4 regions of the Paenibacillus sp. FW507-14B1B genome follow, and region 4 is predicted to be linked to each of the others. Evidence: riboswitches for the same ligand, from Rfam matches in the RefSeq annotation. Region 4 holds a riboswitch; each other region holds the start of a gene.
What was found. Region 4 has a riboswitch for cyclic di-AMP ahead of AC3WJJ_RS04350 (C40 family peptidase). Riboswitches for the same ligand answer to the same signal wherever they lie in the genome.
Positions count from the first base shown of each region.

Region 1: it holds a riboswitch for cyclic di-AMP, as region 4 does, so the genes downstream of both, AC3WJJ_RS24965 (resuscitation-promoting factor) here and AC3WJJ_RS04350 (C40 family peptidase) in region 4, are expected to answer to the same signal.
Region 2: it holds a riboswitch for cyclic di-AMP, as region 4 does, so the genes downstream of both, AC3WJJ_RS02745 (APC family permease) here and AC3WJJ_RS04350 (C40 family peptidase) in region 4, are expected to answer to the same signal.
Region 3: it holds a riboswitch for cyclic di-AMP, as region 4 does, so the genes downstream of both, AC3WJJ_RS08715 (C40 family peptidase) here and AC3WJJ_RS04350 (C40 family peptidase) in region 4, are expected to answer to the same signal.

Region 1 covers NZ_JBYSWS010000009.1:42,569-50,542, reverse strand. The annotation lists gene AC3WJJ_RS24975 (HD domain-containing protein) at 1-347, shown strand, start outside; gene AC3WJJ_RS24970 (TatD family hydrolase) at 428-1,195, shown strand; cyclic di-AMP (ydaO/yuaA leader) riboswitch at 1,396-1,610, shown strand; gene AC3WJJ_RS24965 (resuscitation-promoting factor) at 1,883-3,097, shown strand; gene rnmV (ribonuclease M5) at 3,217-3,768, shown strand; gene rsmA (16S rRNA (adenine(1518)-N(6)/adenine(1519)-N(6))-dimethyltransferase RsmA) at 3,765-4,649, shown strand; gene yabG (sporulation peptidase YabG) at 4,784-5,677, shown strand; gene veg (biofilm formation stimulator Veg) at 6,016-6,291, shown strand; gene AC3WJJ_RS24940 (small, acid-soluble spore protein, alpha/beta type) at 6,438-6,620, shown strand; gene ispE (4-(cytidine 5'-diphospho)-2-C-methyl-D-erythritol kinase) at 6,821-7,675, shown strand; gene purR (pur operon repressor) at 7,778-7,974, shown strand, end outside.
Region 2 covers NZ_JBYSWS010000001.1:623,901-631,874, forward strand. The annotation lists gene AC3WJJ_RS02735 (DUF7507 domain-containing protein) at 1-1,578, shown strand, start outside; gene AC3WJJ_RS02740 (hypothetical protein) at 1,575-3,263, shown strand; gene AC3WJJ_RS02745 (APC family permease) at 3,361-5,184, opposite strand; cyclic di-AMP (ydaO/yuaA leader) riboswitch at 5,320-5,477, opposite strand; gene AC3WJJ_RS02750 (DUF4179 domain-containing protein) at 5,810-6,958, opposite strand; gene AC3WJJ_RS02755 (sigma-70 family RNA polymerase sigma factor) at 6,951-7,502, opposite strand; gene AC3WJJ_RS02760 (copper amine oxidase N-terminal domain-containing protein) at 7,654-7,974, shown strand, end outside.
Region 3 covers NZ_JBYSWS010000002.1:133,902-141,875, reverse strand. The annotation lists gene AC3WJJ_RS08740 (SDR family oxidoreductase) at 136-990, opposite strand; gene AC3WJJ_RS08735 (ferredoxin family protein) at 1,247-1,483, shown strand; gene AC3WJJ_RS08730 (Mrp/NBP35 family ATP-binding protein) at 1,572-2,642, opposite strand; gene AC3WJJ_RS08725 (four-helix bundle copper-binding protein) at 2,860-3,189, shown strand; partial or broken gene AC3WJJ_RS08720 (transposase) at 3,289-3,651, opposite strand; cyclic di-AMP (ydaO/yuaA leader) riboswitch at 4,335-4,467, shown strand; gene AC3WJJ_RS08715 (C40 family peptidase) at 4,471-4,944, shown strand; gene AC3WJJ_RS08710 (phosphotransferase family protein) at 5,032-5,979, shown strand; gene AC3WJJ_RS08705 (2Fe-2S iron-sulfur cluster-binding protein) at 6,014-6,403, shown strand; gene AC3WJJ_RS08700 (VOC family protein) at 6,499-6,909, shown strand; gene AC3WJJ_RS08695 (response regulator) at 6,965-7,974, shown strand, end outside.
Region 4 covers NZ_JBYSWS010000001.1:915,942-923,915, reverse strand. The annotation lists gene AC3WJJ_RS04355 (endonuclease MutS2) at 1-1,149, opposite strand, end outside; cyclic di-AMP (ydaO/yuaA leader) riboswitch at 1,759-1,900, shown strand; gene AC3WJJ_RS04350 (C40 family peptidase) at 1,903-2,769, shown strand; gene AC3WJJ_RS04345 (GNAT family N-acetyltransferase) at 2,868-3,137, opposite strand; gene AC3WJJ_RS04340 (hypothetical protein) at 3,274-3,594, shown strand; gene AC3WJJ_RS04335 (carbohydrate ABC transporter permease) at 3,796-4,746, shown strand; gene AC3WJJ_RS04330 (carbohydrate ABC transporter permease) at 4,795-5,664, shown strand; gene AC3WJJ_RS04325 (ABC transporter substrate-binding protein) at 5,704-7,083, shown strand; gene AC3WJJ_RS04320 (Gfo/Idh/MocA family protein) at 7,099-7,974, shown strand, end outside.

The DNA.
Region 1 (7,974 bases), on a different contig from region 4:
TCTATAAATATGTAGAAATCGACACGATTGATATGGAGACCATCGACGGGATCCGCCAAGCCTTTCAAGAAGCGGGATTAAACCCGAAATATGACTTTGAGATTGATTATCCAACCGATCTTCCTTATGATGAATTTCATTCAGGCTCGCCTGAGAGTGATAAACAGATTCTGCTACTAGATAAACATGACCATGTACGGGAGATTTCTGAAGTATCAGATATTGTACGTTCCATTAGTGGAATCCATCGTGGACGCTACCGCTTGTATTTTCCCGAGGAAAAGGTAAGACCTGTACTAAACACGTTGCCTAAAGATATCGCTTCTGTGTTTGAGCAAATTAAATAATCAGCATCAACAGAATAGTAAATAATAAACACCAGCAGTTCTTTGGGCTGGTCTGCGACATGAGAGGAGATTATATCATAATGTTATTCGACACACATACACATCTAGATGCCCCTGAATTCGACGAAGATCGCGAGGAGGTTATAGGTCGCGCGCTTGAAGCTGGCGTAACCCATATGATTAATATTGGTTTTAATCGAGAGACGATCCCTACCACCATGAAATTAGCGGAAACTTATGAATTTATTTATGCTGCTGTAGGTTGGCACCCTGTAGATGCAATTACGATGAAAGACGGAGATTTAGAATGGATCACCTCTCTTTGCCATCATGAGAAAGTCGTGGCTATCGGTGAAATCGGCCTGGATTATCATTGGGATACCTCACCTAAGGAGGTTCAGCACCAGGTTCTTCGTTGTCAGATTGGACTTGCTCGGGAACTGAATATGCCGATTGTAATTCATAATCGGGATGCGCATGAAGATATCGTGAAGATTTTGAAAGAAGAAAAAGCATCTGAGGTCGGAGGGGTGATGCACTCATTTTCCGGCAGTTGGGAAACAGCCAAGTTGTGTCTTGATATGGGCTTTCATCTTTCATTCGGGGGACCCATTACGTTCAAGAATGCAAGACAGCCCAAAGAGGTCCTAGCACAGGTTCCATTGGACCGATTGCTCATCGAAACCGACTCTCCATATTTAACACCACATCCGTTTCGCGGGAAGCGAAATGAGTCTGCACACGTCCGTCTTGTAGCAGAGGTGGCAGCTGACATAAAAGGGTTGTCTCTGGAAGAATTAGGTTTAATTACAACCAGAAATGCAATGGAACGATTTGGAATAATTTGAAATCGAGAGTAAAGCGGATGAAAAACAGAGCATTAGCGACCAATTAAAGTTTTTTAATCAAAAAAGGCGACTATATTACAATATTTTAACCTTTTACCTGAAAAAATGTGGTTGATTGTTGCTTTACAACCTGTATCGAAACAGGATATCATCTTTTCAGTGATAGGAAGCTGATCGAAATTGAACAGCTGAATATTTTATGAACCGTCTCGCTTAATCTCCAAGTGAATTTGGAGAACGGGGGAACCAATACATGGATAGCTGGCAGAGATGCAAAGCTGAACTGTATGTGATTTCTTTTTGGGTCTTTGGGGTGAATTTGAGGGCAGCCGCCATGAGCGGATGACTTGAGATAGGGCGTCTCTCTTACGTCCGAACCCGACAGCTAACTCCGTAAGCGCAAGTAAGAGAGGCAAACTCGTGCATACCATTTCCAGATTGTAGACATCAGGAAGCCACGAAAGAGTCTCTATAACTCTTTCTTTGGCTTTCTTTTATTTTAGAATATTGGAGAGGGTGCCGTCATACTGTTGGTAAACAGGAGGTGACGGTTGTGTGGACGGGAAGACGGGGAATAACGCAGGGTGTAGATAGATAGCAGAGCACTCTGTGAGACAATTTGCTATAGTCGCGTCAAATGCAATCATGCGTTACCTAGACGGCGGGGCTATGAAGGAGGATGACATAGTGGGCATTTTTCAACACGAAGAGACCCATGAATCACAATCATCCAGCATGTCTTACGCATTACGATGGAAGCATGAGAATTTGCGTCAACTAATGCTGGCCGCCATTGGCGCCATCGCAATTACATTGCTCGTTATGCTGGTTGCTCACAATCGGGCGGGCAAAGAGATTCAACTTGTGGTTGATGGCCGAATCACCACAGTAGAAACCCATGGAGCTTTGCTGCATGAAGTGCTGGATGAGCAAGCTATTTCCCTGACTCCTCAGGATGAGGTTTCTATGCCGTTAAATGGTGTACTCCAAGATGGAGACCGTATTATTATCAAACGCGCAATACCGGTTACGGTGAACGCAGACGGCAAACAAAATACAATATTTACTACCCAAGATACGGTTGGAAATGTACTCAAAGAAACGGGTATTTCAATCAAGGGCGAAGATACAGTGAAACCTTCTCTAGATACAAAACTTGTCGGTCAAGAGGAAATCAGAGTCGTGCGCGTCACGAAACAAACTGTTAAACAGACTGAGAATCGTGCTTTCCGAGTGATTAAGACGGCAGACCCTTCTTTGGAAAAAGGAGATAACCGTGTATTGCAGAGTGGAGCGCCAGGCATTGTGGTCCACCACATTGAGAAGGTATACGAGGATGGGAAGTTTATCTCGAAGAAGGTTATTAAGAAAGAAGTACAGCGGAAGACGAAGGATAAAATTATTGCAGTTGGAACTAAAAAGGTTGTAGTGCCTGAGAAACCAGTTGTCGAAACTGTATCTGCACAAGCAGATAAAGCAACTGTATCCAGAACGGCTTCTACACCATCCCAAGCGAAGTCAGCAACTAAATCGGTAGCCACTAAGGAAAAAGCGAATAATGTGGTGTCTAGAGCCGGTGTTGATTTCGAATATAAAAAGGTATTAAATAACGTTTCGATGACAGCATATTCTGCTGAAGAGAGTGGCATCGGTACCCGCACTGCTTCTGGTACTCGTGTAACGGAAGGGCGTACGATTGCAGTGGATCCGAATGTGATTCCGATCGGCTGGTGGGTATATATTGAGGGCGTTGGCTTCCGCCGTGCTGAAGATACAGGTGGTGCCATCAAGGGTAACAAAATCGATGTGTACTATGATTCACTTAAGGCGGCACTTAATTTTGGACGCAAGAGCGGTCGCACGGTTTATGTGATCGGTCCAGTTAAGCCGGAGCTTAACTAACGCATGATTTTCGTTTTACAATGCCATGCTAATGCTATACTATTTAATTAATATGAATGTGATGCTAAGAAGAGGATGATTTATCCTCTTCTTTTGTTTTGGGAAGGAAGAACGTACGAATGATCAAAGAAGTGATTGTCGTGGAAGGCCGGGATGATACAGTTGCCATCAAACGGGCAGTAGAGGCAGACACGATTGAAACCGGGGGATCGGCCATTAACAGCCGTATACTGAAACGAATTGCGCTAGCACAGGAGCGGCGCGGAGTTATTATCTTAACGGATCCCGATCATGCAGGTGAGCGAATTCGCAAGATCATTGATACCAAGGTTCCTGGATGCAAACACGCTTTTATCCCAGAAGCAGACGCAACACGCCGAGGAGACATTGGGGTGGAGAATGCTTCGCCGGAATCTATCCGGCATGCCCTTGAACGCGTGCATACGTCGTTTGAGGGATCAGAGAGCTTGATTGGACTTGATGACTTACTTGAAGCGGGTCTAATTGTGCATCCTCAGGCTGCTGCCAGACGGATGATCATGGGCAATCTGCTTGGTATTGGGTATTGTAATGGCAAACAGTTTCACAAGCGTCTAGCCATGTTTCAAATATCACGCGAAGAATTTGCATCAGCGCTTGCCCAGCTGGAAGAGGGAGGTACGGAAATATGACACGTATTGAGGAGATTTCAACCCCGAGAAGAACGAAGGAGATTATTTCGCGCAATGGTTTTTCTTTTAAGAAGAGTCTAGGCCAGAATTTTCTTATCGATCAAAATATATTGTACAAAATTGTAGAGGCTGCAGGCCTGGATAAAGATAAAGGAGCGCTAGAAATCGGACCAGGGATTGGTGCTCTAACAGAGAAGCTTGCACAGACTGCAGGAGCGGTTACAGCCGTAGAGATCGATCAGAGGCTTATACCAATCCTTAAGGAGGTTCTAGAACCCTATCCGAATGTACGAGTGCATCATGGAGATGTGCTTAAAGTGGATCTGCAAGAGTTGTTCCGCGAGCATTTTGACGGTGTATCTAAGGTAAGTGTTGTAGCGAATCTGCCGTATTATGTTACGACTCCGATTCTGATGAAGCTGCTCGAAGAGAAACTGCCACTGGAGAATATCGTGGTTATGATTCAAAAAGAAGTTGCTGTACGTATGGCAGCTTCGCCAGGAAGCAAAGACTATGGTAGTCTGAGCATCGCTGTTCAGTATTATAGTGAGCCGAAGCTTGTATGTACGGTTCCTCATACTGTATTTATTCCTCAGCCGAATGTAGAGTCTGCTGTGATTCGTCTGCAGGTTCGGGAGAACCCTCCAGTTGAGGTTGATGATGAGGCTCATTTCTTTGAGGTGGTACAGGCTTCATTTGCTCAGCGTCGTAAGACGATTGCTAATAACCTGAAGAGCCGCTTTTTCCCAGGAGAGGGACGTGAGCGTTTGGAACAGCTATTACAGGAGGCTGAAATTGAGCCATCTAGACGTGGTGAGACACTTAGTATCGAGGAGTACGCCCGTCTTAGCCGTGTGCTGCTCAGCGCGGGTATACGTTAATAGACAGATGAAGCAAGGTGAGGCGCAGCTATAGGCTGCGTCTTTTTTATTTGGAGCTTTCTTGGATATTTTGCAAAGGTATACGAACCAATCGATACAGATGCCCATACGATGGAGGTAGGGGTGATATTGTGATGAATTTTGGAGACTTGGTCATTCGTAGATCGTACGGCGGCGATGTCACGTTCCGAGTGGAAGGTGTGCAGCAGAACACAGCCATCATCAAAGGAACGGACTTTCGGCTGCTGGCCGACGCGCCCCTTGGGGACCTGGTACAAGTGCCGCATCCTACGATGAGCGAACGGACGAAACAGGCGCAAATTAAAGCGAATGAGTCGTTAACCCGCCTGCAAAAATACCGCCAGGAGCAAAGCGAAAGGCGTCTGGCAGATTTAAGAAGTGAATGGGGATCCGGTGAGAAGGGCTATTTTGACGTTCCCGGTAAGGTGTTGCATCTTGATGGAGATCCCCTTTACTTAAAAAAGAGCCTTAGCTTATACAATCAGCTTCGGGTTCCAGCTGAAGGTCACTATATCCACGAGTCGACCATGGCGGAAGCTCTGTACCGCATGTTGCCGCGTGTTCGTCCAGATATTGTTGTTATTACTGGGCATGATGGTGTCTTGAAAAGAAGTCAATCTCGTGACCTATATAGCCTGGACAGCTATAAAAATTCTCAGAACTTTGTGCAAGCGATCCAAGTAGCAAGGCAGTATGAACGAAATTTGGATACGCTTGTTGTTGTGGCAGGAGCATGCCAATCTCATTTTGAGGCGCTATTACAGGCAGGGGCTAATTTTGCAAGCTCACCAGGACGTGTGCTCATTCATGCACTTGATCCCGTTTATGTTGCTGCTAAAGCGGCGTATACATCCGTTCGTGAAACAGTCAACATGAATGACGTGCTACACAATACGATAAGTGGCAGTCAGGGCGTGGGCGGTATTGAGACCCGTGGGACTTATCGAATTGGGTTGCCGCGTCTAAATGACCTATCTACGCTGAAAGTGACTCCATCGGTTAGCTAAATACAGTGTTCAAGCTCACTTTCGCAGAAGTGGAAAAAAGAGTATCTAAAAAAACCCCTGTATTAGGGGTTTTTTAGGTTCAAGTTAGACATACTACAAACGAAAAGCATCAGGTATTTGTCAGCATGCTTATAAAGAGGACAAGCTGTGATAAATTGAGCAATATGTACATATTTGTTGTCGGTTTTGCGCATAATAACGGATCTACGCTCGACATTTAAATGTTCAAAAAAAATTCGTTGACAAGATATTTTTGATGCTGATATAATTAATGGTTTTGATTTGACATTGACTTGGTAAATTGGTATAATGGACAAGGAAAGAGGTGGTCGTCGACAATGGCTAAAAATGCGCTGTTGGAAATCAAACGCAGTTTGGATGCTCATCTTGGGCAAAAAATTACGCTGCGGGCAAACGGTGGTCGCCGTAAGACCGTTGAGCGTACTGGTGTTTTGGAAGAAACGTACCCTTCTGTTTTCATTGTAAAGTTAGATCAAGATCAGCAAACCTTTAAACGAGTGTCTTATAGTTATGCAGATGTGTTAACCGAGACGGTGGAAATCATGGTGTTAGACGAAGACTGCCAATTGCGTATAACCTATATCAAGTCATAACTTTATGTAATGCAGAACAGCGTCCGTCATGCGGGTGCTGTTTTTTGTTGCCATGAAGATGAAGAATGAGGAGCCGTGCTCTATGTACATAATAAAGGGGAACCAAAGCCATCATCACTATTATTCAATAGGAGGCAAGCATACACATGAGCCGAAGAAGACGGAGTATGATGTCGGAAGAACTAAAGACCGAGCTGGCCAAAGAGCTAGGGTTCTATGATACGGTGCAGAAGGAAGGCTGGGGCGGGATCAAAGCAAGTGATGCGGGCAACATGGTTAAAAAGGCAATAGAGCTTGCAGAACGAGCAGCACGCCAATCAGATCGTTAATCTTAAGCATTATAAGGGACTTCCGCAGCTAGGAGGTCCCTTCCTTATATTTCATACGTTTTTTCATAAATTTTTTGGATTAATATGCGTATGGAAAAATGACTTCATGACGCCTGTTTGATAATATAAAGTCATTAGAAGTTTTTTCTGTAATGTGTTAAGTTGTGCTTATGGGAAAAGCTAAGGATAGGTGAACCTTCTTGAAAATATACGAAAAAGCGCCTGCAAAGATAAATTTAATGCTTGATGTACTTCATAAGAGGCCTGACGGTTTTCACGAAGTGGAAATGGTCATGACAATGATCGATTTGGCTGATCGACTAGAGATGTCAGAACAGCCAAGAGATACGATCATCATTACGAGTCAGGCGGGTTATATTCCCCTGGATGAGAAGAACCTGGCTTTTCAGGCGGCTAGGCTAATCAAGGAACGGTATGACGTTCGACAGGGTGTACATATTCATCTGGACAAAAAAATCCCGGTTGCTGCTGGCCTAGCTGGTGGAAGCAGCGATGCAGCCGCTACTCTCCGTGGGCTAAACCGGCTCTGGAATCTGAATATCCCTCTTGCAGAGCTTCTGTCACTGGGGGCTGAATTAGGTTCAGATGTTCCTTTCTGTGTTACAGGCGGATCTGCGCTTGCTACAGGTAGAGGAGAATTACTGACACCAGTACCGAGTCCTCCTCAGTGCTGGGCGGTAGTTGCTAAACCTCCGATTAATGTCTCAACAGCTGAAGTATATGGTCGCTTGCGTAGCGATAACATTCAGCATCACCCATCAGCCAGAGATATGGTTGCAGCTTTAGAGGAAGGCAATTTCCAGGAGATGTGTAGATCTCTAGGTAATGTGCTGGAGGAGGTTACTCTAAAATTGCATCCTGAGGTACAACAATTAAAAGATGCAATGATTAAGCTTGGTGCTGATGGAGTACTTATGTCCGGCAGTGGACCTACTGTGTTTGGCTTGGTAGCCAAAGAGTCCAAGGTTGCTCGGATTTATAATGGTCTTAGAGGATTTTGTAAAGAGGTTTATGCGGTTAGACTGCTCACATAAATGTGATGAGCTATGAGAGTAGTTCCGTGTAACCTTGTGGAAAGGCGTACAAAGATGTTATATTTACAGTATAATATTCGGATTTAGCGAGGAAGAAACCAAGTGAAAAAACTTAAACGAAGTGAACGATTGGTCGATATGACCCAATATTTATTATCTGAACCCCATACTTTAATCCCGCTAACTACGTTTGCAGAACGATATGGGGCGGCTAAGTCATCCATTAGTGAGGATTTAGCAATCATCAAGGAAGTATTCGAAGATGATGGGATTGGAGAATTGCAGACGCTGGCTGGAGC
Region 2 (7,974 bases), 290 kb from region 4:
ACCGTAACGGTGATCTTTCAAGTAAAGGTTACTTCACTTCCCGCAGCATCTGCTTTAAATAACCAATCTACGGTAACCTTCTCATCCGGAACTTTCTCGGGGGTTACTTTTTCAAATACGGTTTCAACACCGATCTATCAGCCCAAATTGACCGCTGTGAAAAGTGCAAATACAACGAACGCGACCGTGGGGGATACGGTTTCTTACACTATTTCAATCAACAATACGGGTAATTTCGGAGCATCCGTCACATTGACCGACACGATACCAGATGGAACAACTTTTCAGCCTAACAGCGTTCTTTTGAATGGCCAACCGCTCCCTGGGGCGGACCCTTCTACGGGTATTCCACTTGGTGTGGTTGCAACGGGGGCGGTCGTCATGTTCTCTGTTACTGTAGATGCTGTACCAGCATCAGCACAGTTGATCAATCAGGCTTCTGCGACCTATACCTATACCCTACCGGATCAGCGGGTTATCAATGGCTCCATTACTTCCAATATTGTTTCAATTCCGGTATCCGCACCTAACCTGTCCGTGGTCAAAACTTCTACGCTTACAGATGCTTCCTTCGGAACCGTCATTCCTTATACCGTTACGATTACGAATAATGGAATCGAAAATGTGACGAATGTAGTATTTTCTGATAAGATCCCACCTGCTACCCAATTTGTGTCTGGTAGCGTTACAGTGGATGGAACCTCCGTACCGACCGCGAATCCAGCCACTGGCATATCGCTCGGCACGATTGCTCCAGGCGCTGTAGTGACAGTTACTTTTAACGTAACCGTCATTTCAATACCAGCAACAGGACAACTGTCGAATCAATCTTCTGTAAGTTTTACGTCGGGCGCCTTCTCAGGAACAACCTTCTCAAATATCAATAACATTGAAGTCTACCAAGCGATCATTAATGCAGTAAAAAGTGCTAACACGTCCAATGCAACGGTTGGGGATACAATCGTATATAATGTGGCTCTCACGAATACAGGTAACTTACCTGCAATAGCAACACTTATAGATCCAGTCCCTGCAGGAGCGGTATTTGTCCCTAACAGCATTCAGGTAAACGGAATTCCACAGCCGGGTGCAGACCCTTCAACGGGCTTTAGTGTTGGCACAATTAATCCAGGCACCACTGTTATTGTTAAGGTATCAATGGAGGTAACAATCGATACCTTGCCGAATCCACAGCAGCTCGTGAATCAAGCAACCATAAATTATACGTTCCAGCATCCGGACGGTGAGATCCGTACAGGTACGGCATTATCGAATGTAGTAACAATTCCGGTCTCTTCTCCAGACATTTCGGTTGTCAAGAGCACGCAATCCATTGATGCGGTCGTTGGTGATATCATTACGTACAGTATTAGCGTAACGAATAACGGAATTGAAGCTGTCAATAACGTCGTGCTAGTTGACCCTGTTCCAACAGGCTCGGTCTTTGTAGCGGGTAGCGTTACCGTTGACGGTCTTTCACGGCCTACCGCGAATCCGAATACGGGCATCACTATCGGTACAATTGCTCCAAACGTAACGGTAATCGTTACATTCCAGGTACAGGTGACGACACTATGAAGTCCGGACTGACCCCAGATTTTATACTAAAAAATCAAACCATGGTCCGTTTTAGTATTAATGGGGCAGAGTCCGTAGCCTATTCCAATACGGTCGATACTCCCTGGGTCGGTCCAATCTTGAAATTCAATAAATTTGTGCATGAGAAGATAGTTACACTCAATCAGACCATAACTTATAGCTTCACGATCCAGAATGATGGCAACCGTGATGCGGATATCATCTTGTATGATACTTTACCTAAGGAGATTTCCTTTATCCCTAACAGCTTGTTAAAAGATGGTGTTCCGCTTCCGGGTGCCAACCCGAATAATGGTGTTAACCTTGGAAAAGTATATATGAACTCTTCGATTCATGTCGTTTTTCAGGTGATATTAGTATCCATCCCTCCTTCACTCGAAGTCAGCAATATGGGAAGAGCCGACTATAAGTTCCGCTCACTAGAAGGAAGGACGATTACTGGTACAATTCACTCCAATTCGACATCAATCACCGTACTCCCCTATTTTGTGTCACTGATTGCAGAAGTCAGCACAAACCAGACGTTCAGCGGAGATATAATTACCTATCAGCTATTGGTACTGAATCAGGGGCATGTTGCTCTTGCCAGTTCGGTGATCTATGTTCCGCTGCCATCAGGAGTGACGTTCGTTCCAGGTAGTGTCGTGATTGATGATATGCATAATCCAACGATTCAACCTGAGGATGGTATACCTCTGGGTACTATTGAACCTGGTGCTTCGATATGTATCAAAGTCAATCTTCGAATTTGCGATTCGGTGGAGATTAATCCTTTTCCCCTGCAGGGGTATTTACAATACTCGGTTGATAGCGAAGAGCTTTCGGTTCAGTCGAATGAACTTTTTGTGAATGTAATCCAGCCCATCGTAATTATCAGAAAAAGTGTTAATAAGCAGAGAGCTACGATCGGCTGCACACTTCGTTACCAATGCGACATTAGCAATGATGGCGATTTCGCCGTGGATGCTACCCTAAAAGACCTTCTTCCGAAACACCTATCTCTCGTTCCTGGAAGTATACTTATGGATGGTAATCCAGTACATGGAGCCAATCTTTCACAAGGGATATTTCTAGGGACAATAAGACCGGATCAACAAGTGAAGGTGACTTTTGATGCAATTGTAGAGAAGATAAAAGCTCCTCCCCCAGCATCCATTGTTGCAGAAAATCAAGCTTCTGTTACGTTTACATTCCGTATTCCAGATGGTCGTCTCATTCGTCAAATGTCACTTTCCGATAAGGTCACCGTTGAATTGTTAGCTCCAAACTTCATGGTAACAGCCGTTCCGGATCATTACTTGGTTGGTCTTGGCGAATTACTATCGTTTACGATTACGGTCAAGAATACTGGATCACTCGCAGCAGAGTTCAGCTTGGACGGATGGAATCAAGACATAGACGTTTTTGAGAAAGGTGTGGTCATTCTAGAGGATGAACACGAAATTCCGCTTCAAGGCTGTCCTTACCCACTAGGTATCCTGAATCCGGAAGAAACCATTCAATTCTGTTATCTAACTAAGGCATCAGAGGCCATTGATGAAGAAATTGAAGATGTGACCGGGTACTTTCTGTTTACTTACCTTACAGAAATCGACGAATGTATGTACAGTGGCGATTTCCGATCAAGCATGATTAACATTTTATTGGATATGGATAACGAATAATGGGTTTAATCTTTTGATTGTTCAAAAAAACAGCGTTGGCTTTAAAAAAAGCCTAACGCTGTTTTTTTCGTGTATTCAAGTGGGGAACTTATATCATCTATTTCTTTAAGTGATATGGAACTGTCGTAACAATGACATCCTTCCGATACAGCAAGTATGCACGAATCATAAGACTGGTTTGGTTATGAAGTAGGTTTTGCCAGCCTTTTTTAGGAATGAATTGAGGAATTACGACCGTTACTTGATATTGAGATTCAGCCGCTTTACGCTGCACTGTATCAATAAATTTACCTAATGGCTGAATAATACTCCGGTATGGAGAATTTATCGTCACAAGCCTAACATCGGGTCTCCACTTCTTCCACTTTTCTTCGAATCGAGTTAACTCTTCTCTTTCAAACGGAATGTAGAGTGCAATAACTTGGTCAGCTGATAAAGACTTCGCATAGTTTAATGAATGCTCAACGACATGAGTTATTCCTGACACCGGCAGAATAACAACATTACCTTTGATTTCAACCGATGGTTCACAAGTTGAGATGCGCAGTTGTTCACCAACAGCATCATAATGCTTCTTAATTCGATAGAACACATACACGATGACCGGTAAGAATATAAAGAATGGCCATACCTGTGAAAACTTAGTCATGAAGAACATTAGGAATACCGTTAAACTGATCAATGCTCCTATTGTATTAATCAAGAGTTTTGGCACATATCCTGCCGGTTTCTCACGAATCCATTTCAACATCATCCCTGTCTGAGAAAGTGTGAATGGTATAAATACACCCACTGCGTATAAGGGAATGAGGTGCTCGGTTTGACCATGAAAAGCAATAATCAGCAGTATGGATAAGAAGCCGAGAATCATAATACCGTTCGAATATCCTAACCGATCTCCCCGTGCGGTAAACATTCTTGGAATAAATTTATCCTTAGCTAGATTAACTGCAAGAAGCGGAAATGCTGAATAGCCTGTGTTGGCAGCAAGAATAAGAATAAGTGCTGTAGTTCCCTGGATAAAGAAGTACATAAAATTACGTCCAAAAGTCTGCTTGGCTATTTGAGATACGACGGTCTCCTGCGCTGTTGGTGCTATCCCATAATAATAGGCAAGGAATACAATCCCTGAGAATAATACAGCTAACAGGATTCCCATGGCCATTAGTGTTCTTGCTGCATTTTTAGGTGCAGGATCTTTAAAGTTAGGAATTGCATTGGAAATCGCTTCAACGCCTGTGAGTGCCGAACTTCCTGAGGCGAATGCCTTTAAGAGTAAAAACAAACTAATTCCAGCAACTGGCGTACCGATCGGAGCATGTAAATCTGGAGAAACATGCCCCGTGAATATATTGTACATACCCACCACAATCAAAATAAATAATGCAAATACGAATAAATAGACAGGGTATGCTAACACCGTAGCAGATTCGGTTACTCCACGGAGATTTAGAATTGTGATCAGTATGACAAATGCAACAGCTATACTCACCGTATGTTCATGGAGTGCTGGAAATGCCGAAGTTAATGCATCTGTTCCTGCTGAGACGCTGACCGCTACAGTCAAAACATAATCCACGAGTAAAGAACCCCCGGCAACAAGTCCAGGGAGAACTCCTAGATTTTGCTTAGATACAACATACGCTCCACCACCGTGCGGATAAGCATAAATGATCTGACGATAAGAAAGTATCAAGGCCGTTAGTAGAACCAATACTCCGATCCCAATAGGTATTGAATACCAAAGAGCTGCTCCACTTATTGTAATGAGAACAAGTAGGATTTGTTCAGGACCATATGCCACGGATGATAAAGCATCCGAGGATAGGATGGCTAGTGCTTTTTTCTTGTTAAGTTTTTGTTCTCCTAACTCGTTCGATTTCAATGGTCGACCTATCAAAAGTCTTTTTAATGCTGCCATCGTTAGTTCACCGCCAGTGGATAAAATTATAGGAATGGATGTGTCTTACGGCGTCCCGTATCAGCATTTAGGCACATCAAAAAAGCCACAGGAAAGTTGGACTTTCCCGTGACTTGAAAAAACAAAGTTCACGACAAATCCTCTTTCATAACGCTTACGAGGTTAGCTGACGGATTCGGGATCGAAAGTATCCCTACACTTAGCAACTAGCCAAGTGATTCACCCCTGAGATGAGATTAGCCTCATCTTAATGGTTCCCCCGCTTCTGATTAAGAATTCAGCGATCTAGGACTATTCAATGTTGCTTCCAAACTGGAATCACATTCAAGATTATGAATGAATCTTACTCCCATCCCGTACTTACTGTAAAGATCCAAAGAGACACAAATCGGTTTAAAAATACCGGATATCATTTCATGATACCGATTACAAAGGCTCAACACCCTTATTATCGTGAATTATCTCGATTTCGCTCTTGTTATTAAAGAAAAAAAGAGAAGACGCATTTAGGTCTGCTCTTTTCTTTTATGAATGATCTGATTTTGAGCCAATAAGGCGACTTAATGTGGACTTAACACGAACGCTAGGTGCCTATTCTCCATATAGGATCAACTTTTCAGAACTCTCATTTTATTTTAAGCTCAATTACAGGCTCTTCATGTTCCTGTACTGTTGTTTTTGATCTGTTGAGTTCAGGAGATAACTTCAAAACGATTGATTGGGGCTCATCCAGCATATTGCTGCCAAATACATACTGCATCCCGTCCTCAGTTCCGCCTCCTGAGATACTAGGCGCTTTGTACATTTTCCCTTCAGCCGTTTCTGAGACAATTTCATGGTGATTAAGCATTTCGCTAATTGAAGTTCTAGTTTTAAAATTATTTGTTTTCCCAGGATTATATACGAATGTAGCTCTTGTCATCAGCGGAGAAACTTCAACCTTGGATAACAACACTTGATGATCGCCAAGCATAAACGATTGATCCGGTTTATATATCTCCGTCTTGGTTAAAGAAAATTTCGGGTCCAAGTCGAACTCTACCTTTATTCGCTCTGAATAGTTCATCTCTGAACGGATCGTGCCTGTCTTGGGATCAGAAAGCTTACCGGGATCAACGGAGGCAATTTGGAAATCGACTTCAATACGATTCGGTAAAGGCTTACTACGATCAAATTCTAACGTTGAACGCCCCTGCCAGCTCTGACCTTCCAAGCCACCAATTTTCGACGTATTCCCTAGATAACGACCTGTTTGTATGTCTGTCATGCGAACACTGTTCACATCATATATTTCCCGAGTCGAATCTGATGTAGCCGTATACAACAAGATTAACTTGTTCTCGTCTGCAGTAACGGCATCGATGGTAATCTGGTAAGGTCCTGATTTCGCCGACTTGTTGATCACCTGTATATAGTCATTTCGTATCGCAGACTCCAATGTACCTCCATCAATATCGTAGGCGGCCATACTCTTAAACTTATCCAGGGTACCCCAGTCCATCGTTCTTTCATTGACTACCTGTGCTGTTTGTGCTGGCTGCGGAGCGTGGGTGTCCATCAGCGGACTAAGTAACAATAAACCAATAGCCATGATGGTTGTGAGGGATATAGCCGCCATTTTCATCGTAAAAGATCGTGATTTCCGTCGTGTCCGTCCCATCGCAAACCCACGCTGAATGGCATATGTCGCATCCATAGGATGTAAGTGCTGCTTCTGTTCTTGTTGGATAACGTCTGCCTCAGTAAACATAGCTTGCTCTTCCTGACTAGTCATCTTGCCATTCCCCCCGATTTTTCATTAATTTCCTTAATTGCTCCAGCCCCTTATGCTGCCAGGTCTTTACCGTCCCCTCTGGCTTGCGGAGAATCGCAGCAATCTCTGATAATGTCATGTCATTGTAGTATTTTAGAAGCAGCACATGGCGATACTTGGGTTTCACCTCTTTCAGAAGAGACCATATCACAAGTCTGTCATGATTGAATCCTTCAAAAGCATGTTCACGAGTGGCTTTTTCCAACTCTTCATCAGGCAACAGTACTGCCCGTTTACGTCGTCTCTGTTCATCAATACAAACATAGATCAAGATACGAATGATCCAGGCTTTGAATGCCTTCTTATCTTTTAATGTTGAATGCTTAACCCATGCTCGGCAAGTCATCTCCTGCACGGCTTCGAGGGCATCATGCCGATTGCGCAAGTAACTATATGCAATACTAATCAGTGTATCTTGGTGTTCCATAATGGACTGGTAAAAATCGGTCTCCTCATCCGTTCCTGCCAGCACCACCTTTTTCATCTCGGCTTGGGAGCCCATCATGATCTCCTCTCCTTTTCCTTTCTCTATAAAACGTTCTGTAAATGAAGACGAGCAAACACGTAAAACAGTTTTTTTATTTGAATTTAATAACTCATGGGTGTAATGTACAACTAAGATATTGGATAAGTTTAGTAATCATAGGAGGGGTTATGTGTTTAAACGAGTTACTTTAAAGTTGGCTGCGATCGTTTTACTGTTCGTACCCGTACTTTCATCTCCGGTTTATGCGGCGAAACAAGATGCTAACATAGACCATGGGCTCATACTCAATAATCGTGTCTTCATTCCATTACGAGCTGTCTCTGAACAATTCAATATACCTGTGAAGTGGTATCAGAACGAAAAGACCATATCCTTACAAAAAGGTGATACTAAAATTCTACTAGCGACAAACGTTAATCGAGGAATTGTGCTTACTCCATCTGTCTCTGAAGATCTTGAATACGACCTTAAATATATTGAGACTGACTCT
Region 3 (7,974 bases), on a different contig from region 4:
GTTTATTGTGTAATATTCTTATATGCATCCTCTTCCGTGTACAGGGCTTTATAGGTACACAGAAGGGGATATTTTGTGTTTAGGTAGTTAAAACACGAACTTCAATCAAACTTCAACCATGGATACCAATCCGGTTTACTTACCCTTACGGGTTAAAGGAGAAATTTCATCCCACTGCTCAGAGGTTAACTCACCAAGATCATTAAATTGTCCAGCACCTTGAAGCCACTCACCGCCATCGATTGTAATAACGTCGCCATTAATGTAGGCTGCGTAATCAGATATTAGGAAGGCTGCCAGATTGGATAACTCATCCTTATTGCCAACGCGACCAAGTGGAACGCGATTAATCATCTTCTGTTCAAACTCTGGGGTAGGAGCCAGCCGAGACCATGCACCTTCTGTTGGAAACGGACCAGGGGCAATGGCAACTTGACGTATACCGTAGGGAGCCCATTCTACGGCAAGTGAGCGGGTGATCGCCAGTACCCCAGCCTTGGCGGCCGCGGAGGGTACAACATATCCGGAACCCGTTGAAGCATAGGTTGTCACGATATTAAGCATGGTTCCAGATGAACCTCTCTCAATCCAGCGCTTACCGACTTCCAGGGTTGTATAAAAAGTCCCGTGAAGTACAATGTTGAGTACTGCATCAACAGCGCGTGAAGATAGTCGTTCTGTGGGACTGATGAAATTGCCGGCAGCGTTATTTACGAGAATATCTATGCCACCATAGTGACTCTCTACAGCATCGATAAGCGCTTGGACTTGAAGGGGATCACGTACATCACAGCTTCTATAATAGACGTCGTGTCCCAAGGGACTCATTTCTTCTGCTGCATTCTTCAGTACTTCTTCGCGGCGGCCACAGATCGCAAGTTTAGCTCCCAGCTCTAAAAACTTCTCACCCATAGCGCGGCCAAGTCCTGTGGCACCACCGGTAATTAATATAACTTTGTCTCTTAACAAGTCATTAGTAAAGGGTCCCATTTATCATTCACGCTCCCCAAGAGTTTTGTTAAATTCAAACATCTATATAATTCCAGCGTATAAGTACTGACGGAGGATTAGAATAGAAGATCTTTCCTAAAATGAATTGACAAAGTAATAAATGTTTCACATAATTATTATATCTTTTTGTTTAAAAAGTCCTTATGAGGATATTTCTTGTCCTACTTTTTCTAGTTTTGATGTATGATTAAATGAGGTAGCTTAGAGTAGATTAGCGAAAAGAGGGGATTAATCCATGTATGTTATTGGCTCAGCTTGTATAGATGAAAAAGCTGGTGAATGTGTCGACGTATGTCCAGTTGATTGCATTGAAGAAGGAGACGATCAATTCTACATTGACCCGGATATTTGTATTTCCTGTGGCGCTTGTGAAGCAGCTTGTCCCGTGACAGCAGTATTTTATATCGATGATTTGCCGGAAGAAGAGAAGCCTTATTACGAAAAGGCTGTGGAATACTATAAGAACAAATGAAGCTAATACTTAAATAAACACCCTTCCTCATAGGTGCAGAGTTACTTTCAGCTCACCTATAGGGAAGGGTGTTTTTAATTTACAATCATTATGAAAGCGTCTGAACAACATGAATAGCTATATCATCGTAGATTTGCTTCAGAAGATCAGGATTCGTGGATTGTTGTTCATCCGGGATGATCGGAACCTGAGCCAGCACGGAGGTATTTAGCTGTTCTGCTAACTTTGAACCGCCGCCTTTACCAAAGATATAATGTTTATTTCCTGACAGATCTTCATAGTAAGACATATTCTCAATAACCCCAATAATATGGTGATGGGTCTGGAGTGCCATCATTCCTGCACGTTCTGCAACAACTGTAGCTGTGGATTGCGGTGTCGTAACGATAATTTCAGAGCACTCTGGTAGCATCTGATGGATAGCTAGGGCAATATCACCGGTCCCAGGGGGAAGATCGATTAGCATATAATCCAGAGGACCCCACATTACATCGTTCAAAAAACTAGAGAGCATTCTTCCAAGCCGAGGGCCACGCCACAAGACAGGATCATTACCTTTGACAAAAAAACCTGTAGAGATCACTTGGATTCCATCTCGCTGCAGTGGTGTGGGACGACTATTCGTAGGTTCAGGTTTCTCATGAATCCCCATCATGTCAGGTATACTGAAGCCATAAATATCAGCATCAATAATGCCGACTCTTTTACCGACTTTATGCAAAGCTTTTGCGAGATTCAGAGTCACAGTAGATTTACCAACGCCGCCTTTGCCACTAGCAATGGCGATGAATTTCACCCCAGCTTTAACCATGGGGCTCACTGGAAAGGGATTCGGAGCTGCAGGTCTTGCTGCTGATTTTGTCTGTGATTGTTGCATCTCCAGTGCTCTAACGGATATGTGTTGTTTCTCCTCTTCGGATACTGTCTTTATTCTTATATGTATATTTGATACTCCTATGGTACGAAGCAGCTCTTCGATCTGCTGTTTCTGGGTTTCTGTTACGCCTTGTGTCTGATCTTGTTCGGTAGCGATCAGGGTCAGTGCAGCTTTGTCTTCCTTCAACATGACATCACGGATGTATCCAATCTGAATCAAAGGAAGTTTTAGATTGGGGTCGATGATGGTTGCCATTTTGCTCTCAAATATCTCTCTATTCATAAGTCACCTCTATACATGCTTCTTGAATGCCGATTTTCTTGTTCATTTCAGTTTAAAGAAGTTGAAACGACTAGTCAATGAAAGCTCGATTGTGATGTATTTTGTGAAAATTTTGTGAGTATATATCCATTCTACACAGAAACCACACAATTTCTGTTTAATAAGAGGTAGCCTCGTTTGCAAAAGGTGAAATTCGATTCTGAAGGGAGAACTACCTATGTCACATGAACAAATGCAGAAATGTATCGATGAATGTCTACGTTGTATGCAGGCTTGTAACCACTGTTATTCCGCTTGTCTGGAAGAAGAACATATGGAAATGATGAAGGAGTGTATCCGCCTAGATCGAGAGTGTGCAGATTTATGTGCCTTTGCAGCACATGCAATGTCTATTAATAGCTCTTATGTCAAACAAATCTGCGAGGCATGTGCAGAAATGTGTGAGAGATGCGGCAATGAATGCAAAAAGCATGATCATGAACACTGCCAGCGCTGCGCCGAGGCATGTTTCAGATGTGCTGATGCATGCCGAGCTATGGCAGCTTAAACGATATTAGTAGAGTTAATAGTAGATTCTTGTTTAAAGAAGCAGCTCACATGAGTGAAATATGGAGCAAAAAATAAAGACATGGTGGAGTCAGGGAGGTTATCCCAGCACCGCCATGTCTTTATTTTGGTCTATTGCCGCCTTCTTCAACAGTTTATGGGCGAGTGAAAGCCATCCGACCTCAAGGCTGACTTTCGACAGGCCTCGAAGCAGAAATCGTCTAAACCCTCGGTTGTTCTTGATTTGCCCAAATACACTTTCCGGTTCCATCATCCTTCAAACCGACAGTGCGTACCCTTTCTCACTTCTAAGTTTCTCACGAGCTTGTTGTTTGTACCGAAGGTATTCCATGCTTACCGTGATTTCACGATTCCCTTTAGCTTTGGTGCAAGCTTCTTTGAGTGGACAACCTTCACAGCTTTCTCCCCGGTAGTGTCGCTTTCGAATCTCATATCCGCTCTCTGTCGAGTACCTTGGCGATTTGACGAGAGGAATACAGTCGCTGGGTGTAGGCGTAAATGAGGATCTTGGTGAGTTAGCTATTTCGTCCTCCACCTGATAGGCATCCTGGAAGATTCGGTCATCTAAGCGATTGACCGCTTCATTGACTACACGAACAAGGTGATTGGACGGAATGTCGTCCTCTAAATCCATTGGCAGATAAAATTGATCAATGGTATATTGAATGTACAAATCCTTCTTACATGGTTGGTCGTACTTCCATTCTACTAGAGGGCGGTTTCCTTCTGTTATCTGTCTTTGAATGGTATGCACGAAGCAGCGGAGAGAACGAAACGATTCCGGACCAGCGGTAGCGGTCGCCTTTGCCCCCGAATTTCTTCCTTGCTAGAATAATTCCCGGAAATTTGGGGGCAACAGCGAGGGGAGGAACGTTTCGTACGCGGAGCATCTCACAACAACAAACGAGGCCATCACGCAAGATCCTAGATCTTTTGGGACAGCCCCTTTTTGATGTCTTAATTTGAAATAACATCTGGTATAGTCCAACCGTTTACGGATAGGTAAAAAATAGGGGAATGATAGTGAGAGAAGGAATAAGTAGAGGAAGAAATTACATTTTTGTCACTCATATCATTGACATATCTAGCCAAAATATATTACAGTATGATAGGGTTACAAAATATTAATGAATTTTGCCGAATTTCGTTTTTGAAAACGGGGGAACCGATCCGGGTGAATTATTCTTGCAATAGAGGGAATATAGGAGACCTTCAGCCGAACCCTTAGCTAACTCCGTAGGCACCGAAGGGAGAAAGTGTTTTGAAGAAAGTCATTATATCATTACTAGGGTCTGCACTTATTTTTTCTTCTGGCGCCTTCACAGCATACGCTGATATGCCAAAGCTTCAAAGTCAAGTAACACAGTTGGTTGGAACTCCGTATAAATGGGGTGGAACAACGGAAAGTGGATTTGACTGCTCAGGATTTATTCTGTACATAATGAATCAATATGATCTAGATTTGCCTCGTACATCCGCTGCACAAGCCAAAGCGGGGACTCATGTAGATCAAGAAGACCTTCGAATGGGAGATTTGGTATTCTTTAATACAAGTGGTCGTGGAGTTTCTCACGCAGGAATTTATGTCGGAAATGATCAATTTGCTCATGCATCAACAAGTAAGGGTGTAAGAATCAGTAAATTGTCTGAATCTTATTATAAGACTCGTTATGTAACTGCACGTCGAGTGATCAGTCAAGAGAATTATGTGCAGATGGTAGGAACTATTAATTAATAATGAATCAAAGCCCGCGATTAATATCGCGGGCTTTTTAAATATATGATCGTATTTCAAAGTGATGAACATGGAGGATTAATCGTTATGTCTTACTTATTTCGAAGAGAAATTAACAACTGGCATTCCTGGGGAGCTGTTTATCAGTCCATAGAAGATTTCAGGCTATTAATAGAAGAAATATTTGCAAGAGAACAACTGACTGGAGCAGAGCATATCTCTCATTTGAAGCCAGGAACTAATGCGGTGTTCAAAACAGGGGAATATGTCATTAAGATTTTTGCGCCATCAGAATCGGGTTTAGATACAGACTCAGATTACAGAGCTGAACAAACAGCAATGCAAAGAGCCATCCAGCAAGGGATTCATACGCCATCCATTGTTGCTGCGGGCACGTTAAAAGATAAGTATGCATTCAAATACCTCATTATGGATTATATTGAAGGGGAAAGTGCTGGCGATGTCTTCACTCAATTAACTCTCGAAAAAAAGAAACAGTTCATCAAAGAGCTGCAGCATAATTTATCGAAGTTAAATATTCGTCCTGATGAAGAGTTTAGTCGTGAATTCCTTATAGATAGAGCAGTACATAACGAGAGATGGCATATTGCAGCACCCGAAGTAAGCAAGCAAATTAAAGATTACCTAAGAGAGTATAAGATTCAAACTTATGTTCATGTGCATGGTGATCTAACAGGTGACAATGTACTGATCAACACGATTGGACAGCTCTATATTATTGATTTCGCTGATAGTACAATTGCACCGGTTGAATATGAGTTTCCTCCGATTATATTTGAATTATTGCAAAGTGATATCGAAGGTATTTTTGAGTTTATTAAGGGGCTGGGGATGAAGTATAATGAGTTTATTGATCGATTATTTGCAGGAACGCTGATGCATGATTTTGGTGCGAATTTTGTAAAAGCAATTTATGAGAAATATACAGGCAGAGAAATTACAGAACTGAATGATATTTTTGAAATCAAGAGATTGCTCCATAAGCATCTTCTGCCGAATTCCCTAATTACATAAGTTTAGTCTATCTGATTGAGGAGGGAAGTACAGCGTGTTTAAATTTTGGAAAGGTCGGGAGAAGAAAGAATCTGTTCTTGAAACTTCCGAGGCATCCACTCCTACTAGACAAGCAAGTACAGAAGAGAAGCTTGTCCTGTTACGAGGAAGGAACACCGAGCAGGATGTTGTTCCGGTTGTCGGTATGACGATTCTCGAACTTGCAGAACGGAATGAAGTTGATTGGAACTCTTTTTGTAAAAGAGGGACTTGTGCTCGCTGTCGTTGTCATATAAGTGAAGGAATGGAGTATATGTCCGCTGCGAATGAAGCCGAAGAGAATAGACTGGATCCTGAAGAGATCGATGATGGTTATCGTTTAGGATGCCAGACGAAATTCGAGAGAATAGGCGTTGTTTCTATTAAGCACGCACCATACTTCTAATCATATTTCATCATGATCGTACCCGGAGGCCTGTAATCAGGTTATCCGGTTTTTTTATCTTAAATACAATAACAGTTCAATTTGGAGGGAATATGATGAAGCGCTACGAGAGGGACACACACTTCTCTATATCGCAGAGCCCGATTCAAAACAAAATAGGTAGTGTCTTTGTACCGGTTCGAGACCTTGAGGAATCTCGACTGTGGTATTGCCAGCTCCTTGGGCTAAATGTAATGGAGTGTGAAATTTTGAATGGACATTTATGTCCTCTCCCTATGCAAGGAACCGGACTCATCTTAGACACAATGCCCATGTGGGGAGGCGAGGAACCGGGTGGAGCACCACATATTACAACGCCTGCATTCATGCTACTTACGAATGATTTGGAAGCAGCATTCGCCTACGCTGTGGAAACAGAAGTTGATATCGTGACGACGATCGAGAATAATCAATGGTTTGTTATTAAAGATCCGAATGGGAATCTTCTCATGATTTGCAAGGAGTAATCAGGTACATGCTCATCCGTACATTATATCATTAGGTTGGTTGGGGGCGTTTCAATTGTATAAGATCATCATAGTGGATGATGAACCCATTGTCCGAGAAGGAATTAGGGATCGTATTCAATGGGAAGAACATGGGTTTGTATGTGTGGGTGTAAGTGAGAATGGACAAGAGGCCTTAGAAGTCGTTGCTAGTCTTCGACCAGATGTCGTATTAACCGATATTTATATGCCTTTTATGGATGGACTGGAGCTCTCCCGACGCATCGTGGAGCTGTATCCACGAACGAAGATCATAATTTTGACGGGATATGATGATTTTGAATACGCACAGCAAGCTGTGAAACTACAAGTCACAGATTTTATTTTGAAACCGGTTACATCAGCGGAACTCCGTGAGATACTGGATAAATTAAAAGTCGAAATGGATGAAGAGCGTGGAAATCAGGAACATCTAAATCAATTGAAACAACAGTTAAACGAGAGTCTTCCGCTACTTAAAGAGAGATTTCTTGAACGTCTAGCGTCCTCAGCACTGAGCGATTGGGAAATATCGAGTAAAATGGCATACTTCGATATTGCACTGACCGGTCCTTTATTTGTAGCTATCGCGGCAGATATGGATGAACTGCGTCCTGATGACCATGGTACCGATAATGAGCTGTATGCTTTTGCTGTCTACAATATTATTCAAGAAATTATGAGCGATGAATCCGCTTCTGCTGTATTTCGTTATAAAGGGAATAAGGTTATTACTGTATTATCCGGAACGGGAGAAGAGGCAATATATACACGTGCCCAAGAAATGGCCGAGGCCATTCGCAGTTCCATTAAACGCTATCTGTCCTTTACGGTAACGGTTGGAGTGGGAACGATCTGTCGTGAACTGAAAGATCTCAGACACTCTTGCCAAGCTTCTGTATCGGCGCTGGAATATCGTCTGCTAATGGGTAGTGATCAAGTTGTAAGTATATTAGATCTAGAGAATAGAAGTTCAATGCCACTATATGACGGAACGAATGCGGAGAATGCCCTTGTATCTGCTATAAAGACAGGTACACCAGAAGA
Region 4 (7,974 bases):
GCTGAGTGCATGTTCAATGCTCTGTCCATCGCCGATATCGACGGAGAGATGTTCAAATACGCTGCACATACTATTCTCCTCTACAGGTATGAGTAAGCCGGATTGTACCATCAAAGTTAACAAGCCTACCGTTTTCAGTGTCAAGGTCTTACCGCCTGTGTTCGGTCCTGTAATAATTAGAGACCGATAATTGTGTCCGATTGTAAAATCCAACGGAACCATGTGAGACCCGATCAGAGGATGGGTAGCTTGTTTAAGTGAAATAACACCTTGATCGTTCAGCTGAACGTCTCTTCCGCCGATCGACAATGCATATTTTCCTCTTGCGATGATGAAATCATATAATCCTACGGTGTCGGTATTCAAGTTCAGTTCATGGTTATATTTCTCGGCGAGAGCGGTTAATTCACTCAATACCTTGGTTTCTTCACGAGCTTCATCTGATTGAAGATAACTGAGCTCCATTTGAAGACTAGAGACTTCGGTTGGTTCAATATAGACGGTCTGGCCGCTTGCTGATTCATCAAGCACAGTGCCATTCACCAGTCTGCGATGTTCTTTCTTAATAGGTAGAACAAATCGTCCATTCCTTTTGCTGATTAGCGACTCTTGCATAATGTCCTTGTGTTTATGAAGTAGGCTATCCAGTTTGCGTTTAATCCGTTCTTCACACACGATGATTTTCTTGCGAATTTTTGCCAGGTCTTTACTAGCTGCATCAACAACACGACCGCCGTGAATACATTGCTCAATTTCTGTTAGAAGCGGTGTTAACTCATACATGGAGGAAGCGTATGAGGCAATTGTAGGAGCAATTTCACTCTTGCTAGTCATATAACGAATGAGCTGTCTACAGCTGCGTAAAAATTGCTGTATGTGTGTAAAATCTCTTTCACTGAGCACATATCCTGTTCCAAGTAACTGTAGAACGGGCTCGATACCTTCAAGTGATGGGATTGGAACACTCGCGCCTGCACGGAGAAGAGTCCGAGCTTCCGCAGTCTGATCAAGCTGATGGCGGACAGCTTTAAGCTGGGTTAGTGGTTTCATCTCAAGAATATGTCTTTTACCAACATACGAAACAGCGAATCGTTCCAAGTCTTGCTGCACCTTATCGTATTGAAGTTGTTTTAGGGTGGTTAAATTCATGGGGATCATAACTCCTTTTTTTGTGATTTATACATTCCTGAAGCAGCCCCGGGCAACAAAAAAAGGCAGAGAATGAACCATAGGTTCACTCTCTGCCTTTAGACAAGTCTACCTGCATATACGATGTCTAGTTAGAATATGCCGACAAAATAACAGCATACTCATAAAAAATCCGCGCTGAACACTCAGCACGGATAAATAGACGCCAAATATACAGGATAGACATCCTGGGCTTCAATTGATATCCGTAGTTCTTAACTAATTGCATAGACGGAAAAATCCACAAGAAAATAAACATAGCCATTTCGGACTATGATTCAAGAAATTTCCAGTCTTATGAAATTTGGTTAGTTAAGAACGCTCACCGACATCAAAATCTCTCCTTAAATAGAAGGTATGAAATAAATATAAATTTTTTTATAGGTGAAAGTCAAGTTGATATATGAAGTAATTTTAAAAATTTCAGCCAGTCATTGACGTTGTTATAGGTATCGAAAAAGTATCAATTTACGTTTAAATAGTTACAATCTATTCATAATTTCATGAAACGGACACAATTTAGACGTAAATTGTCTTGCTGGATGTGTTACCTTATTATGAGTAACTTGGAATAACTAATGGCTGAATCCAAGCGAGCATAACGTTTGGTACGGGGGAACTTAATTTTGGGGTGAATGTTTATTTTTATAAACTAGGAAATACCTCTTTCCGAATCCGGCAACTAACCTCGGAAGCAACAAGGAGGAAAACATCATGAATAACATACTGAAGAAACTTCTATTATCCGGAGCGATTGTTGCTTCATCATTCGCTCTTAGTGCTAATTTTGCAAGTGCCGCAACGTCTTCCATAAAGGTTCAAATTAATGATTCACTAGTATCATTCCCGGACCAGAAACCATTTATTGACGCAAAAGGTTATACGCAGGTACCGATTCGCATGATCGGAGAAAAGCTGGGTGCAACGGTTAAATATGAGAAAGTTAACTCATACATAGTTAAGGTAACGATTAAAAAAGGCAGTACCACAATTGTACTGAAGTCAGGTTCAAGCATTGCTACTGTTGGCTCCAAACAAGTTAGAATGGACACAACGATGCGTGTGGTTGAAGGACGTTCATACGTTCCACTTCGTTTTGTTACTGAAACATTCGGATTCACGCTCAAATGGGATTCTAAGAACAATATTGCTATGTTGAGTACAGATGGCAAAACCTATAAACCAGCTTGGACAGCTCCAGCGCAAAGCGCATCCAAAGGAGCCCAGGTAGTGACTGAAGCTAAGAAACACTTAGGTGTTAAATACGTATGGGGCGGTTCTTCTCCATCGCAAGGATTTGACTGCTCTGGCTACATTCGTTATGTATATGGAAAAATGGGTGTGAGCTTGCCGCACAGTTCCATTTCGATGCATGATAACCATGGAACTCCAGTTTCAAAAAGCAATCTTAAACAAGGTGATCTGGTATTCTTTATCACCAATAAAGTTTCAACTTCGCATGTAGGTATTTATATTGGGAATAATGAATTTATTTCGGCTACAAGTAAAGGAATTACGATCGCGAACATTAACAGTTCCTATTGGGGGCCGAAATATAATGGTGCAAACCGAATTTTTTAATATCGTGAATAGCAAAGGGTTGTCTCCACGTCATCATTGATGACAAATCGGGGACAGCCCTTTTTTTGTGGCAATATATTTTGGGGGATTTCCGTCAATTAATGTAGTAGGTCACGATCTTCGGGAAATTTATCGAAATGATATGCTGCATAGGAGCAAGCGGGATTGATTTTCAAATTCTCTGTTCTAGCATAATCGATGACTTTACGAATAAGCTTCTCGGCAATTCCCTTACCCCTTAATGAAGAGTCAACAAAAGTATGATCTATGCTAATAACATCATTACCGAGGGATGTAAAAGTGATTTCGGCAACGTTCTTTCCTTGTTCTTTGATATAGAATCGTCCGGTATCTGACTGAATTTCCATGATGGATGTAAACCTCCTTTGATCTATTTTTTATTTACCCGAATTTAGTACGCTCTAAACGATTCTCGATAGGCAATACACCCTATGCTAGGCGTCTGCATATGATGAGGTAAGGATAATTCAAAGGAGTGACGATATGACAACATACTCGAATCACCAAGTCGTGTATCAATGCGACCAACATACAGCGAACTCATTGATGCAGCACAAGGAAAAAGTACATCATACGTGCAAAAACGCTGTAAATCGTAAAGTGCGGATACAGACGGTCGATAATGAGATGATCGAGGGAATCATAGTAGGCGTGGACGCAAAATTCGTATATCTAAATATTGATAATGGTGGTTCTCGTGGATTCTATCCGGGTTTCCCACCTCCAAGACCCCCGTATCCCGCCTATAATCCCATTCTTCCGTTAGCTTTGTTTAACTTACTAACGATCAGTCTATTGTTATAAGAATGTTGTAAGATCATCTGATGGAATGAAATGACATAAAAGCCTGTGTATTTTTCCACAGGCTTCTTTTAGTTAAGGGAAATATTTACATATAAATAAACATCATAATCTAGCTTCGTCCTCATAACCATTTACAGAAAGGATAAGTAATCTGGTGTTCCAGTGCAGTGGGTTGTCATTCAAGAGAGGAGGAGGAGGTATTTGTCATCCACCCCAGTAAAGAAAGTGCATTCTAACCCAAGCGTTCTGTCCAAAAGAAAATTCAGATTTAATCGAAATGATTGGATGGGTTACTTATTTAGTGCTCCATTGATTATCGGTGTGCTTGCATTTGCGATCTACCCCATGTTCGCGGCTCTCTATATGAGTTTTCACCAGACATCAGGACTTTCTTTGAATGGAAAGTGGGTGGGATTGAACAATTACAGTTATGCATTACAGGATTCGATATTTTGGCAAGCGCTTTCAAATACATTTGTCATGGGAATATGGTCCGTACTTCTTGGTATTGCACTCTCATTCATCCTTGCAAGTATGATTAACAATCTTAAGTGGCATCTGGGAAGGAATTTTTTCAAAGCAGTATACTTCCTGCCGAACGTGGTATCAGGTGTTGCTACAAGTCTTCTGTTCTCATTCTTGTTCTTCCCGTCTAAAGAGGGACTCATTAACTTCATAATTAACCTCATTGGTCTTAATCCTGTCGGTTGGTTCACGAACCCGGATGTTTCACAGTACAGTATCGTCTTAATGAGCTTATGGGGAGCGCTCGGGTATAACACGATTATTTTTCTTGCAGGACTTCAAAGTGTTCCACGTGATCTTTATGAAGCGGCCGAAGTGGATGGGGCTGGTACTTATCGTAAGTGGCTGTATATAACGATTCCTTATCTACGACCCATTTTTGTTTTTATGCTTATTATGGGAACGATCGGTGGGATGAAAAGATTTACGGATGTTTGGTTAATTGGAGGCACAGCTGGGAATCCAGGAGGAAGTCTGATGACGGTTGTACTTTATATTTACCGAAATGCCTTCTTGGCTTCTCAAATGGGGCTTGCGACAGCCGTGTCCTATCTATTGTTTCTAATGATACTCATGTTGACCGTATTCCTCATGCTTCTTAACCGTCGGAAAGACAGTTTAGATTAAGTAATAGACTTAGCACAGCGATTGAGTATACGCAGATCGGAGGGTACCATGGCGGATACGACTTTTACTGAGAAAATGACGAGGCGTAGAAGGATTTCAATGAATCAATTCTTGTTAACAGTTATTCTGTTTTTAGGTTCATTTCTTATGATTGTACCTTTTCTCTGGATGCTAGTGACAAGCTTCGATTGGGGGGCGAGGCTTAATATTACCTTTCCACCGAAAATTTGGCCAGAAGAGCCATCAATTAGAACGTTTGAAGTTGCTTTTACAAATATCAATATGTTCAAATATATCGGCAACTCTGCCATTGTTAGCGGAGGTGTCATTATTGTTAGCTCGCTTTCGGCACTGCTATCAGGGTATGCGTTATCGAAGCTGCGCTTTAAAGGGGCTAATCTGGTGTTGTTGCTTGCGTTAAGTACGATGATGATTCCGTTCGAGATGACGATGATTCCACAGTACCTGCTATTCAGCAAGCTAGGCCTAGTGGATAATTATCTGGCATTTTATCTGCCTGCAATGAATTATGCATTTGGAACTTTTTTAGCTAAAGCATTCTTTGATCAGCTCCCAAACAGTCTAAGAGAAGCGGCGGTACTAGATGGGGCGAAGGAGATCACAGTTTTTAGTCGCGTGTATTTACCATTATGTACGCCAATTATTGCTACGATGATTATTCTCTTGTTCCTTGGGGTGTGGAATGACATGTTGTGGCCACTCCTAATTCTAAAATCAGCTGCTAAATATACGATTCAAATCGGCCTCGCTATGTTCACCTATAACAATGGTATAAACCAGCAACCAGCCATTATTATGGCCGCTACAACGATTAGCCTCATTCCGGTGATGGTTGTGTATTTATTTCTTCAGCGTTACATCATCGAGAGCATTGCATTATCAGGAATTAAGCAGTAAAGAGCAATGGATTGCCAATCCCATAGGAGGTGTAAGGAGATGAAAAAGACATTTTTACTCATCATATCCTTGGTGCTCGTTATTTCATTAGCTGCTTGTTCGGGAGGTTCAAAGATCGATGTGACTGGTGGTGTGAAGATTGAACAAGTGTCTGATATGAAAGGAACAGTTCGCGTTGCTCTAGCTGGGTGGCAGCTCGATAACGGGATCGACGCACTAACAGGTAATCCAACCATTGGACTTAATGAATACTTGGATAAAACGTTTAAGATCATGTACCCGAACATCAAGCTAGAGGTGTATCAGATTCCTTGGGAGAATGTAAAGGCGAAGCAATCCGCGATGCTGCTCTCTGGAGATGCAGATATATTTTATACAGCGGGTGCATTTGCATCACAGTGGTACCAAGAAGGATTACTGCGTGATTTGGATGATCTAATCGCTAAAGATAAGACGTTTGATTCTAGCAGTTATCTAGAAGGTATCATGAATAATTCTTATAGTACGAAATCACCTGATGGAACCAAGCAATTCGGCATACCGGTAGCTCTTGGTCGTCGGATGGTTGTATACGATAAGAAATTATTTGAGGACTGGGGTGTTGAAGCCCTATCTGAGAAGCCAACTGTCCAGGAAATTTTAGATAAAGCGAAGCGAATGACCGGAAAGAATCCAAAAACAGGGGAGGACAATTTTGGACTGCATTGGAGTGGTAACTCACTGAATGGTTCGACCTTTGTTGCTATAACGTTAGCCTTTGGAGCAAAGGGGGCAGAAGGGACCTTAAAGGATAATAAGAGCATTAAGTGGCATCTGAATTCCCCTGAGATGGTGGACGTTATGGAATGGCTCAAAGAAGCATCGAAGCTTCCGCCAGCTGGTTTTGTGAATGGGCAAGGAGCCGAAAATTTTGGACTGGAAAAAAATAATATTGCGATTGCGCTTGATTCATCAGGCGGTTCCGCAATGAGTGAATACCGAACAAAGAAGAATAAAGACAACTTGGATCGATTTGAGCCTGTGATGAATGTAGGACCTAAAGGTGAGGGCTGGGTTGCGGTGGATCCATTTATTATGGCGAAAAATGCTAAAGACGTAGATGCTTCATGGGAAGTTATGAAGTTCCTTACAAGTTATATGACACAAAAATATATGTATGAAATGTTCTCTAATACGCCGACATTGAAAAATGCGGATTTTGTAACGGCAGAGGATAAATTTACGAAGAAAGCACTAGCAATTGCTGATGTAGGTCACTCCGAATTAATGGATGAGGCGAACCCGTTCTTTATGAGTGATATTATTCCTGCAGTTAACGGTTTTATCAGTCAGGCGGCATCAGGAAATGCACCAGATATTCAAAAATTCTTGAATGATCTTCAAGCTCGTGCAGAAAAATGGTCAGCTAATCTTAAATAATGAGGAGGACTATACATGATTAGAGTTGGTGTTGTTGGTGCAGGTATTATCGCTACAGAACATTTTAAACACATCAGTGCTAACGAAAGAGCTGAATTGGTCGCCATATGCGACATTGCATTTCCGGTTGCAGAAAAGGCTGCTGTGCAATATGGAGCAGTACCTTACACAGATGTTCGTGAAATGCTGGATAGAGAGAACTTGGATGCATTGTTCATATGTGTGCCTCCATTTGCGCATGGTGAGATCGAAGAGATCGCTGCTCGAAAAGGGATTCATCTTCTGGTAGAGAAGCCACTTGGACTTCATATGGATCAAGTAAGGCGTAAGGCCGCAATTATCGAAGAAGCTGGAATCATCACAAGCACAGGTTATTGTTTAAGATATATGGAAGTGGTACAGCGTGCGAAGCAGTATCTTGTAGGTAAAGAAATTGGTATGGTTCGAGCCTATCGTTTCGGTGGTTTGCCTCCGACAGCATGGTGGATCGATCATTCCAAATCCGGTGGTCAGCTAGTAGAGCAGACGACACATAATTTGGATTTGATGCTGTATTTAGCTGGTGGTGTACAGAAGGTATATGCAGATATGGGACTGCTGTTAAATCAAGATATTCAAGGGATAACCACTCCGGATATCGCATCGGTTAATCTTGTGTTCTTATCGGGGGCGCTTGGACATATAGATACCGGGTTTCTCCCTCAGCCTGATGACAGATCATCCTTCGAAATTATGGGCAGAAACTTTAGGCTTTCCATTGATGGTATGAAGCTGACGATCGTGGAGCCTGAAGGAACAACGACTTGGCAGGGTGCAGGTAATTTCTATAAACAACAGGATGATGCCTTCATTCATGCGGTTAATACGGGAGATACAAGTCTGATTCTTGCA